2 regions of the Streptomyces sp. NPDC033178 genome follow, and region 2 is predicted to be linked to the other one. Evidence: predicted binding sites of a transcription regulator. Region 2 holds the regulator's gene; the other holds the start of a gene.
What was found. The regulator HrcA, encoded in region 2, represses chaperone genes, less so after heat shock. The targets are predictions, from matches to a motif close to TTNGCACTCNGNNNNNCNGAGTGCNAA.
Positions count from the first base shown of each region.

Region 1: a site for HrcA is predicted at 4,678-4,704, ahead of groL (chaperonin GroEL). Genes of this name have one in related genera too.

Region 1 is NZ_JBVIPT010000007.1:170,308-176,658, reverse strand. It holds gene ACZ5VQ_RS19315 (phospholipase D-like domain-containing protein) at 276-2,768, shown strand; gene groL (chaperonin GroEL) at 2,924-4,552, opposite strand; gene ACZ5VQ_RS19305 (cold-shock protein) at 4,899-5,105, opposite strand; gene ACZ5VQ_RS19300 (MoaD/ThiS family protein) at 5,561-5,836, opposite strand; gene thrC (threonine synthase) at 5,986-6,351, opposite strand, start outside.
Region 2 is NZ_JBVIPT010000028.1:97,182-103,532, forward strand. It holds partial or broken gene ACZ5VQ_RS44875 (MBL fold metallo-hydrolase) at 1-67, opposite strand, end outside; partial or broken gene ACZ5VQ_RS44880 (MBL fold metallo-hydrolase) at 356-931, opposite strand; gene hrcA (heat-inducible transcriptional repressor HrcA) at 1,170-2,186, shown strand; gene dnaJ (molecular chaperone DnaJ) at 2,187-3,323, shown strand; gene ACZ5VQ_RS44895 (nitronate monooxygenase) at 3,420-4,505, shown strand; gene ACZ5VQ_RS44900 (16S rRNA (uracil(1498)-N(3))-methyltransferase) at 4,502-5,248, shown strand; gene ACZ5VQ_RS44905 (hypothetical protein) at 5,503-6,075, shown strand; gene ACZ5VQ_RS44910 (S41 family peptidase) at 6,121-6,351, shown strand, end outside.

The DNA.
Region 1 (6,351 bases), on a different contig from region 2:
GGCTCCTCTGGGGGATGGAGTGGTCGAGCGGTTCGGTCGAGCGGTTCGGTCGGTCTGCGGATCCGTGCGTACGTATGCGCATCCCCGTTGGTATGTGCATACGCATGGACCACTCCTCGCATCAACCACCCCGGTGACCAGGACATTCCGCTTTCCCGCCGCCGACCCTCCGTGATCCCGGCCACACCTCCGCACCCCGATCAAGGCCGACCCGTTCGCGCGCGTGATCTATAAAGTGTGGTGGTCACCAACACCATTCGAACGCAAGGGAACAGATGGGTAGACAGATACGGTGGACGGCCGCTCTCGCCGTCCCCCTCGCCCTCGGAGCCACACTGCTCGCTCCGACGACCACCGCACAGGCGGAGACGGTCGTCTCCGGGAACTACACCTCGGTCTTCAACTACCCGAAGCCCACGGGCGCCTACGACTACTCGATCAGCACCGGCGCCGGTGAACTGATCGACCTCGCGGCGCCGGACTCGACCCTCTATATGGGGATGTACTGGTTCAGCAGCGCGACCCTGCGGGAGAAGCTCGCCGCCGCGCAGGCGCGGGGTGTGACCCTGCGCATCGTCGCGGAGAGCGTGAACTCCGGCGACCTGAGCCAGCTGCCGCTGACGGGCGACTCGACCCTCACCCGGTGCAGCAACGGCTGCCTCGGCAACGGCTCGGGCGACACGCGGGCGATCAACCACGACAAGTACATGGTGCTCGACGCGCTCACCGACGGCCGCAAGAACGTCGTCTGGCAGAGCTCGCAGAACCTCGCGGGCGGCCAGGACGGCGAGATCAACAACGCGGTCGTCGTGGCGAACAACGCGACCCTCGCCACCCGGTACCGCAACCACTTCAACGACCAGGTCGAGCACGCCGGCGACAGCCTGCACACGACGTACGACCACACCACCGGCGACCCGAGCTCCCCGGTCGAGGCGTACTTCTCCCCGCGCGACACGGCCTCGGACGCCACTCACTACGGCAACGCCGACATCCTCGCCTCGTTCATCGACCAGGTCGACTGCGAGCGCGACGGCAAGATCAGGATCGCGGCGGCCGAGCTCGACCAGCGCTCCACCCGCCCCGCTGTCTACGAGGCCCTGGAGACCAAGCGGACCGAAGGCTGCGCCATCGAGGCGAACGTCCGCGACCTCAGCGACGGCGGCGGCAACAACGGCGTCAACGAACTCGCCGGCCTCGACGTCCCGGCCTACGGCAACCGCCCCGGCGGCTGCCGCTACAAGGCCACGGCGACGTCGTCCTGCAACCGCGGCACCGTGCACTCCAAGTACCTGCTGACGGAGTGGAAGAAGGCCGACGGCACCCAGGTCCAGCACGTGTACACGGGCTCCCACAACTGGACCGCGGGCTCGCTGAAGACCAACGACGAGACGATCCTGCGCATCGACGACGCGGGGACCTACCAGGCGTTCGTCGCCAACTTCAACAAGGCCCGCGCCCTCGTGGTCGACATCGACTCCACGAAGTACGGATCGACGTCCCAGCACTACTCCCGCGTCAACGTGAACGCGAACGGCGACCAGCACTACAGCGCCGTCGCCTCCGGCGGCACCTCCGCCGTCTACACGGCGGTCGTGTACGAGCAGGGCGACCGGCACGACGCCTCGGACACCGAGCTGGGCACCGACGTGTACATCCGCATGTACAAGGACGGCGTACCCCTCTGGGACGAGAAGCTGCTGAGCAACAGCGGGACCGGTACCACCTGGTCGCACCAGAAGCCCGACGTCGGCGTGGACGACCAGGGCAACGCGATCGTCGTCTGGGCCAAGGACGACGACGGCAACAAGTACGCCGACATCGCCGTGCGCCGGATCACCCCGGCCGGCACGATCACCACCCTGCCGCGCCCGCACGCCTCCGGTGACGGTGACCAGCTGCGGCCGACGGTCGCGGTGGCCGGCGACGGTTCCTACGGCGTCGCCTGGGAGTCCACGGCCGACGGTTCGACGCTCAACCAGGTGTACGCGAGCAGCTGGTCGCCGACCGGTGCCGCGCGCTACCAGGACGTCCAGGTCAGCACGATCAACTCCGGTGCGGCCGGGTCCAACCGCCGGCCCGACGCGGCGATCGACGACGCCGGGAACATGGTGGTCGCCTGGGAGGAGGACGCTGACGGCAACGGCGGCCTCAACGTCGGGGTGGCGAAGCTGACCACCTCGGGCGGTTTCGCCGTGGCGCGCAAGGTGGCCAACTCGCTCACGGACGGGCAGCAGACCAGGCCCGCGGTGGCCTCGGCCGGTGACGGCCGGTTCGTCGTGGCGTGGACGGACGAGTACACCACCGGCACCGGCACCCTGGTCCGGGACCAGCGGATCCAGCACCGCGTCTTCTCGGCGGCCGGCGTCGCCGCGGCGGCCGACCGGCGGACCACCGAGGACGCCGCCGAGAGCGGCCCCTACGTCGACGGCAAGCGGCCGATCTCCGATCAGGCCGACGCCGACGTGGCGGTCGCCGACGACGGCAGCTTCGTCGTGGCGTGGAAGGAGGCCTTCGACGTGCTCCTCGGCAACCCCGCGACCCTGCACGCCGGCCAGGACGACGTCTGGGCCCGCGGCTTCAACGCGGACGGGACCGCGACCGACCGGCTCGTTCCCACCCGGATGAACGTGGTGACCGGCGGGGGCCAGGGCGGCCCGGCCGTGGCCCTGGCCGCGAACGGCCGTCTGGCGCTGACGTACTCGGACGACTACGACGGCAACGGCCACAACGAGATGCGCCTGCGGGACGCGTTCAAGAACGCCTGATCAAGGCACCGCCGACGGAAACGCCGGCGAAAACGCCCGAGGGCGGCACCCCTGGAATGGGGTGCCGCCCTCGTTCGCGTGATGCGAAGTACTGCGTAATGCGAAGTACTGCGAACTGCGACGAACTACCGAGCCTTGGCTGTTTGCGCCGGGGCTCAGAAGTCCATGTCACCGCCCGGCATGCCGCCACCGGCGCCGGCGCCGGCACCGGCCTTCTCCGGCTTGTCGGCGATGACGGCCTCGGTGGTGAGGAACAGCGCGGCGATGGACGCGGCGTTCTGCAGGGCAGAGCGCGTGACCTTCGCCGGGTCGATGATGCCTTCGGCGATCATGTCGACGTACTCACCGGTCGCGGCGTTCAGGCCGTGGCCGACGGGCAGGTTGCGCACCTTCTCGACGATGACACCGCCCTCAAGGCCGCCGTTGACGGCGATCTGCTTGAGCGGGGCCTCCAGGGCGAGCTTCACGGCGTTGGCGCCGGTCGCCTCGTCACCCTCCAGGTCCAGCTTCTCGAAGACCGAGGAGGCCTGGAGCAGGGCCACGCCACCACCGGCGACGATGCCCTCCTCGACGGCCGCCTTCGCGTTGCGAACGGCGTCCTCGATGCGGTGCTTGCGCTCCTTGAGCTCGACCTCGGTGGCGGCACCGGCCTTGATGACGGCCACGCCGCCGGCCAGCTTCGCCAGGCGCTCCTGGAGCTTCTCGCGGTCGTAGTCCGAGTCGGAGTTCTCGATCTCGGCACGGATCTGGTTGACGCGACCGGCAACCTGGTCCGCCGAACCCGAGCCGTCGACGATCGTCGTCTCGTCCTTGGTGATGACGATCTTGCGAGCGCGGCCGAGCAGCTCCAGGCCCGTGTTCTCGAGCTTGAGGCCGACCTCCTCGGAGATGACCTCGCCGCCCGTGAGGATGGCGATGTCGTTCAGCATCGCCTTGCGGCGGTCACCGAAGCCCGGAGCCTTGACGGCGACGGACTTGAAGGTGCCACGGATCTTGTTGACGACCAGGGTCGACAGGGCCTCGCCCTCGACGTCCTCGGCGATGATCAGCAGCGGCTTGCCCGACTGCATGACCTTCTCCAGGAGCGGGAGCAGGTCCTTGACGTTGGCGATCTTCGAGTTGGCGATCAGGATGTAGGGGTCGTCGAGGACGGCCTCCATACGCTCCATGTCGGTGGCGAAGTACGCCGAGATGTAGCCCTTGTCGAAGCGCATACCCTCGGTGAGCTCGAGCTCCAGACCGAAGGTCTGGGACTCCTCGACCGTGATGACGCCTTCCTTGCCGACCTTGTCCATCGCCTCGGCGATGAGCTCGCCGATCTGGGTGTCGGCGGCGGAGATGGAGGCCGTCGAAGCGATCTGCTCCTTGGTCTCGACATCCTTGGCCTGCTCAAGGAGGGCACCGGAGACGGCCTCGACGGCCTTCTCGATACCGCGCTTGAGAGCCATCGGGTTGGCGCCGGCGGCTACGTTGCGCAGGCCCTCGCGGACCAGCGCCTGCGCCAGAACGGTCGCGGTGGTCGTACCGTCACCGGCGACGTCGTCCGTCTTCTTGGCGACTTCCTTGACCAGCTCAGCGCCGATCTTCTCGTACGGGTCCTCGAGCTCGATCTCCTTGGCGATGGAAACACCATCGTTGGTGATCGTGGGGGCGCCCCACTTCTTCTCGAGGACGACGTTGCGACCCTTGGGACCAAGGGTGACCTTGACGGCGTCGGCGAGCTGGTTCATCCCGCGCTCGAGACCGCGCCGTGCCTCCTCGTCGAACGCGATGATCTTGGCCATGTGAAGTGGTCCTCCCGGACTGGGGTGGAATCTCCAGGACCGCGCCCGCGCCCGCGACGGACGGCCTGCCGACCTCGTGGTTCCTTGCCCCACCCGGCCAGCGGGCCTCACCGACCCGGTCCTCGTTATCACTCTCACCTTCAGAGTGCTAACGCCAATGATTAGCACTCGACCCATGCGAGTGCAAGCGGCTCAGGATGATCCGCAGGTGGGAGCAGGTGGGAAGAGAGTGGGCAGAGAGGCAGTGGACGGCGCGGACGGCGCGCGGGCGTGCCGAAGGGCCCGCACCCGGTGGGGTACGAGCCCTTCGGAAGAAGAACGTCGCTGCAGTAAGTCGGCGCGTGCTTCAGCCGGTCGCCAGTCGGACCATGTCCGCCTGCGGCCCCTTCTGGCCTTGCGAGATCTCAAAATCGACCCGCTGACCCTCTTCCAGGGTGCGGTAGCCGTCCATCTGAATCGCGCTGTAGTGGACGAAAACATCCGCACCACCGTCGACCGCGATGAAGCCGTACCCCTTCTCCGCGTTGAACCATTTGACGGTGCCCTGAGCCATGCCTAACTCCCCTATTACTGGCCCTTGCACAGACCCGCACTTCGCGGATCCGGGTCAGACCTCACCCCCCAACGGTTGGGGGTGTGCGCCGGAACGCGTCGACCGCGGCTGAATGTATCCGTCCAACTGCCGTCTGCAACAGGTCAATCCGACGAGAATTCCGGGCACGACCGATCGGGAATATGTGAAGAATTCACGAAGATTCAGGGCAAGTCGGGCCCCATGAATGCCATAAAAGGCTCAAAAAGGCGGGGCACTTTGGCTACTTCTTGTCGGGCTTCGGGCGGGATCTCAATGCGCCCGGCGTGCGGATCGAAGCAGGTTCCCCAACTGTACCGCGCTCAACCATACAGAATTGCCCCTTCCGCTTCTCTCACGGAGGGGGCAATTCGATGAACTCTCGGTGACGTCCGTTACCGAAGGTAATGATCAGCCCTCGGCGCGGCGCCCGACGGTCAGCCGCCGGCGACCGCGGGAATGATCGACACCCCGGCACCGTCCGGCGTCGCCGTCTCCAGGCCCTGCTCGAAGCGGACGTCGTCGTCGTTCACGTACACGTTGACGAACCGGCGCAACTGCCCCTGGTCGTCCAGGACCCGGGCGGCGATCCCGGTGTGGTTCTTCTCCAGATCGGAGATGACCTCACCAAGAGTCCCACCCTCAGCAGAAACCTCGGCCTTGCCGCCCGTGTAGGTGCGCAGGATGGTGGGGATACGAACGTTGACGCTCATGGGGTTGGACCTCCGTCGGAGTGGGTGGCCCCTTCAGGGGCGCGGGGAACTGCGCAGTCTTTGGCTTTCAGGGGCGCGGGGCAGTGACATTTGCGGCTCCGCCGCGGGGCGCGACCAGCCCCCACGCACCCGCAGCGAAGGAACAACGACTAACCGAGCCCAGCCTCACGGAAGGAATCCAGGTTCGGCCGGATCGTCGCGGTCAGCCCCGTGTCGGAAGCAACCGCGTCCAGGGTCTTCAGACCATCACCGGTATTGAGGACAACCGTGGTCAGACTCGGATCCAGCAGACCGTTCTCGATCAGCTTCTTCGCCACCCCCACCGTCACACCACCGGCGGTCTCCGCAAAGATCCCCTCGGTCCGCGCCAGCAACTTGATCGCGTCGACCACCTGCTCGTCGTTCACGTCCTCCACGGCCCCACCCGTACGCCGGGCGATATCGAGAACGTAAGGACCGTCCGCCGGGTTTCCGATCGCGAGCGACTTCGCGATCGTGTTCGGCTTCTGCGGCCG
Region 2 (6,351 bases):
CGGCGTCCGGGCCCGCCTGGGGTTCGCCGGACTCCTCGACGAGGTCACCACAGAAGACGACCTCCGGCAAGCCTGTCCAGGGGCGGCTGGGCCCGCCGAGACTGCCGGAGCCGCCGCCGCCGGAGCCGCCGGAGCCGCGGGAGCCGCGGGAGCCGCGGGAGCCGCGGGAGCCGCGGGAGCCGCGGGAGCCGCGGGAGCCGCGGGAGCCGCGGGAGCCGCGGGAGCCGTCGGGACCGCCGGGACTGCCGGAGCCGCCGGAGCCGCCGGGACCGCCAGGGCCGCGGGAGCCGCCAGGATCGCCGGAGCCGCCGGAGCCGCCAGGGCCGCGGGAGCCGCCGGGACCGCCGGGACCGTCGAGGCTGTCGGGACCGCCGGGACCGACGGAGTTGTCGAGGCTGTCCGAGCCGCCGGGGGCTCCAGGGCTTCCAGGGATGAGAACCGCCAGGTCGTGGGCCGTGTGGCCGGGGCCGATGTTCGCCAGCAGGACCTGTACGCCGCCGCCCAGGTCGAGCGTCCACTCGCCGGAGACGAGGTGCCGGGGGCGGACGAGGAGGTCCGCCGCCTCGGCCGCCTCGTCCGGATCGGCGCCGTTGCGCACGGCGTCCGCCAGCAGCTCGTCCCGTCCGTCGACGAGCACCCGCTCAAGGCCCACCGCCCCGAAGACCTCGACACCCGAGAACGCCGCCGCGCCGAAAACATGGTCGAAATGCGGGTGGGTGAGCGCGAGATGGGTGACCCGCCCGCCCCCGAGCAACCGCCGCGCCTCCGTACGCAGCCGCGCGCCCTCCCGCAGCCCCGACCCCGCGTCGATCATGAGCGCCGCACCCTCGCCCACCACGAGCCCGACCGTGCAGTCCCACCCCGGAAGCCGACAGCGCCCCACACGCGGCCCCAGTTCCTCCCACCCGGCCTCTTCCCAAGTCACCCTCATACGCCGACGCTAGCCCTACGCCCCATGAAGTGCGCAGACAGTAGTCGGGACAGAGCAGGACAGCCCCGTACACGTCGTCGTGACATCGCAGGGCTGCCTTGCCCGGGTCGTGCCTACCGGCCGTACACTTGGCCCGGGGATGCTGGCACTCGCGCGGGCTGAGTGCCAGGCAAGGCGATCGAGGATGATCGAGGACCGCATCGAAGACCGCGGGGAAGACCAGCTGGAGGTGTGCGCGATGCTCAGTGAACGCAGGCTCGAAGTGCTGCGCGCCATCGTCCAGGACTACGTGGGCACCGAGGAGCCGGTCGGTTCCAAGGCGCTCACGGAGCGCCACCGGTTGGGCGTCTCCCCGGCGACCGTCCGTAACGACATGGCGGTCCTTGAGGACGAGGGCTACATCGCCCAGCCGCACACCAGCGCCGGCCGCATCCCCACGGACAAGGGCTACCGCCTCTTCGTCGACAGGCTCGCGGGCGTCAAGCCGATGACCGCGCCGGAGCGACGGGCGATCCACAGCTTCCTCGACAACGCCGTCGACCTCGACGACGTCGTGGGGCGGACCGTCCGGCTCCTCGCGCAGCTCACCCGGCAGGTCGCCGTCGTGCAGTACCCGTCGCTGACCCGCTCGACCGTGCGTCATGTGGAGCTGCTGGCGCTGGCCCCGGCCCGCGTCATGCTCGTACTGATCACGGACACCGGCCGGGTCGAGCAGCGCATGGTGGACTGCCCGGCGCCCTTCGGGGAGGCCTCCGTGGCGGATCTACGCGCGCGGCTCAACAGCCGGATCGCGGGCCGCCGTTTCGCGGACGTCCCGCAGCTGGTGCAGGATCTCCCCGACGCCTTCGAGTCGGACGACCGGGGTACGGTCGCGACCGTGCTCTCCACCCTCATGGAGACCCTCGTCGAGGAGACCGAGGAGCGGCTGATGATCGGCGGCACCGCCAATCTCACCCGCTTCGGACATGACTTTCCCCTCACCATCCGTCCGGTTCTGGAGGCCCTTGAGGAGCAGGTCGTTCTCCTCAAACTCCTTGGTGAGGTCAATGATTCGGGCATGGCCGTACGGATCGGTCACGAGAACGCCCATGAGGGACTCAACTCCACGTCCGTCGTCTCCGTCGGCTACGGTTCGGGCGTCGAGGCAGTAGCGAAACTTGGCGTGGTCGGACCGACGCGCATGGATTACCCCGGAACGATGGGAGCGGTACGAGCGGTGGCACGGTACGTAGGACAGATCCTGGCGGAGTCGTAAGTGGCCACGGACTACTACGCCGTACTCGGCGTGCGCCGCGACGCGTCCCAGGACGAGATCAAGAAGGCATTCCGGCGGCTCGCACGCGAGCTGCACCCGGACGTCAATCCCGATCCGAAGACGCAAGAGCGCTTCAAGGAGATCAACGCCGCTTACGAGGTGTTGTCGGACCCGCAGAAGAAGCAGGTCTACGACCTCGGCGGTGACCCGCTGTCCCAGGCGGGCGGCCAGGGCGCGGGCGGCTTCGGCGCCGGCGGGTTCGGGAACTTCTCGGACATCATGGACGCCTTCTTCGGTACGGCGTCGCAGCGGGGCCCCCGGTCGCGCACACGGCGCGGCCAGGACGCGATGATCCGGCTGGAGATCGACCTCGACGAGGCGGCCTTCGGTACGACGAAGGACATCCAGGTCGACACGGCCGTCGTGTGTACGACATGCAGTGGCGAGGGCGCCGCGCCCGGTACCTCCGCGCAGACCTGTGACATGTGCCGCGGGCGCGGCGAGGTGTCCCAGGTCACGCGGTCCTTCCTGGGCCAGGTCATGACGTCCAGGCCGTGTCCGCAGTGCCAGGGGTTCGGGACGGTCGTTCCGACGCCGTGCCCCGAGTGCGCCGGTGACGGGCGGGTCCGCTCGCGTCGGACCCTGACCGTGAAGATTCCCGCCGGTGTCGACAACGGCACGCGGATCCAGCTCGCGGGCGAGGGTGAGGTCGGACCCGGTGGCGGTCCCGCCGGTGACCTGTACGTCGAGATCCACGAGGTCGCGCACTCCACCTTCCAGCGGCGCGGCGACGACCTGCACTGCACGGTCACCATCCCGATGACCGCGGCCTCTCTCGGCACCAAGGTGCCGCTGGAGACGCTCGACGGGATGGAGGAGGTCGACATCCGCCCGGGCACGCAGTCGGGGCAGTCGATTCCGTTGCACGGGCGGGGGATCACCCACCTTCGCGGTGGCGGGCGTGGTGATCTCATCGTGCATGTCGAGGTCATGACGCCGACCAAGCTTGATCCCGAGCAGGAACGGCTGCTGCGCGAACTCGCGCAGCTTCGGGGGGAGGAGCGGCCCACGGGTCAGTTTCAACCCGGGCAGCAGGGGCTGTTCTCCAGGCTGAAGGACGCGTTCAACGGTCGCTGAGGGTTTTTTCCTCGGCCCCGCCGGGTGATTCCCGTGGCTTATGCCCGGGGGAAGGCCGGATTCGGACTTGTACGGAGGACGTGACAACATGCCGTCATGTCCTCCGCGCTGACCGATCTCTTCCCACTCCCGATCGTGCAGGCCCCCATGGCGGGCGGCGTCTCCGTGCCGCAGCTCGCAGCGGCCGTGTCCGAGGCCGGGGGGCTCGGTTTCCTCGCCGCCGGCTACAAAACGGCCGACGGCATGTACCAGGAGATCAAGCAGTTGCGGGGCGCCACGAGCCGCCCGTTCGGCGTGAACCTGTTCATGCCGCAGCCCGAGTACGCCGACCCGGCCGCGGTCGAGGTCTACGCCCACCAGCTCGCCGGCGAGGCCTCCTGGTACGAGACCGAACTGGGCGACCCCGACAGCGGACGCGACGACGGATACGACGCCAAGCTCGCCGTACTCCTCGACAACCCGGTGCCGGTCGTCTCCTTCCACTTCGGCTGCCCCACGCGTGACGTCCTGGACTCGCTGAGCCGGGCCGGCACGCTGACCCTGGTCACGGCGACCACCGCCGAGGAGGCGCAGGCCGTGCAGTGGGCGGGCGCCGACGCCGTGATCGTGCAGGGCGTCGAGGCCGGCGGCCACCAGGGCACCCACCGCGACAACCCGGAGACCGACGGCTCCGGCATAGGACTGCTCTCGCTGATCGCGCAGGTCCGCGAGACCGTGCAGATCCCGATCGTCGCCGCCGGCGGCATCATGCGCGGCAGCCAGATCGCCGCCGCGCTCGCCGCGGGAGCGAGCGCCGCCCAGCTCGGCACGGCGTTCCTCGCCACCCCCGAGTCCGGCGCCAACGCCGTGCACAAGCAGGCACTGACCAACCCCCTCTTCGTACGTACGCAGTTGACGCGCGCCTTCTCCGGCAGGCCCGCGCGCGGTCTGATGAACCGCTTCATGCGCGAGCACGGGCCGTACGCGCCCGCCGCCTACCCGGATGTCCACCACCTCACCTCCGCGCTCCGCAAGGCGGCGGCCAAGGCGGGGGACGCGCAGGGGATGGCGCTGTGGGCGGGACAGGGCCACCGGCTCGCGCGCGAGCTGCCCGCCGGGCAGCTGGTCGAGGTGCTCACGGCCGAACTCGCCGCCGCCAAGACAGCGTTGTCTTCCAACTCGGGCGGGGGCCCGGTCCGTTGACCGCGCCGGTGTTCGTGGTGGACGTGGTGCCGGGCGGGCCCGAGTTCGTTCTCGACGGCCCCGAGGGGCGGCACGCCGTGTCCGTGAAGCGGCTGCGGGCGGGCGAGGACGTCGTCCTCACCGACGGGCTCGGGCGCTGGGCCGAGGGCGTCGTCAAGGCGGCCGAGGGCAAGGACCGGCTCGTGGTCACGGATATCGCCGAGGTGCGTGAGGAGCCCGAGCCGGCGCTCCGTATCACCGTCGTCCAGGCGCTGCCCAAGGGCGACCGCGGTGAACTCGCCGTCGAGACCATGACGGAGACCGGTGTCGACGAGATCGTCCCGTGGGCCGCGTCCCGCTGCATCACGCAGTGGAAGGGCGAGCGGGGGCTCAAGGCGCTCGGGAAGTGGCGGGCCACCGCGCGTGAGGCGGGCAAGCAGTCGCGACGGGTGCGGTTCCCTCGGGTCGCGGACGCGATGACGACCAAGCAGGTTGCCGCGTTTCTCGCCGAAGCGGACCTCGGGGTGGTGTTGCACGAGGACCGGGCGTACGGGAGTGAGCCGCTGGCTTCCGCCGAACTCCCCTCCTCCGGGCGGATCGTGCTCGTCGTCGGCCCCGAAGGCGGCGTGTCCCCCGAGGAGTTGGCGGCCTTCACCCAGGCCGGCGCGAAGACCTGCCGACTGGGCCGCACCGTCCTGCGCACCTCCACCGCGGGCACGGCCGCGACGGCCCTGCTACTGACCCGCACGGGCCGCTGGTCCTGACGAACGGTTCCTCGCCCCCGCCGCCCCTACCCGTCCCGTCCCTGGGGGCTCCGCCCCCAGACCCCCGTATCGCGCTGAACGCGCTCGTCCTCAAACGCCGGACGGGCTAATAGTCAGCCCCTCCGGCGTTTGAGGAGCGGGGGTTCGGGGGCGGAGCCCCTGAAAAGTGACGGGAACGGGTAGGGGCGGCGGGGGCGGAATCGTGGCAGTATGCGGTCTATCCGGGTTCGCTCGGGGGTGGCACGCTGCCGTCTATGGGGGCATTGAGGCGTATACGGCGTCGTACGGGCGGGCGGCGGGGGCCGGTCGTGGCCGGGCTCGCCGTCGTGGCCGTGTTCGGTGTGGTGGCGTGTGAACCCGGTGATGGAATCAGCGCCGCGGCGGTGGCGATCACGACCGACCAGACAGGAACCCGCGAGCTGGAGAAGCAGGGCGTCGACGTCCAGTGGCTGAGTTGTACCGCCTCGTACGGGGACAAGGGGGCGACCGCCGGGAGTTCGCCCAGCGCGCGGAGTGTCGCGACCGTCGACTGTGTCGGGGAGGAGAAGGACGGGCGGGAGATCACCATCAAGGGAAAGGTGACGCAGGAGATCAACGGGACCTGCGTACGGGGCGACCTGACCGCCAGGGTGGGCGGCAAGGAGTGGTTCCGGGTGGACGTGCTCGGGAACTGCAGGGCGGGTACGCCGAGCACCGTCAACCCATGGACACCGCCCGTCGACCACAGGACCACCCCGCCGCCCGAGCGGCCCGGGGCGACCATCACCGTCACCAGGACCGTCACCGAGTACCCGCACCCCACCTGCTCGTGCTTCCAGGGCAAGTGATCGAAAGCTCTGGTCGAGGACAGGACCGCTGCATAGGGTGATCGGGTGACACAGACCGCATCCGCCGCATCTGCCCCGTATCTCCGGTACCCGCATCTGCACGGCGAGTTGATCGCCTTCACCGCCGAGGACGACGTCTGGGTCGCGCCCCTCGACGGCGGCCGTGCCTGGCGGGTCAGCGCCGACAACGTCCCGGTGAACCATCCCCGTATCTCCCCGGACGGAACGACCGTCGCCTGGACCTCCACCCGCGACGGGGCACCCGAGGTGCACATC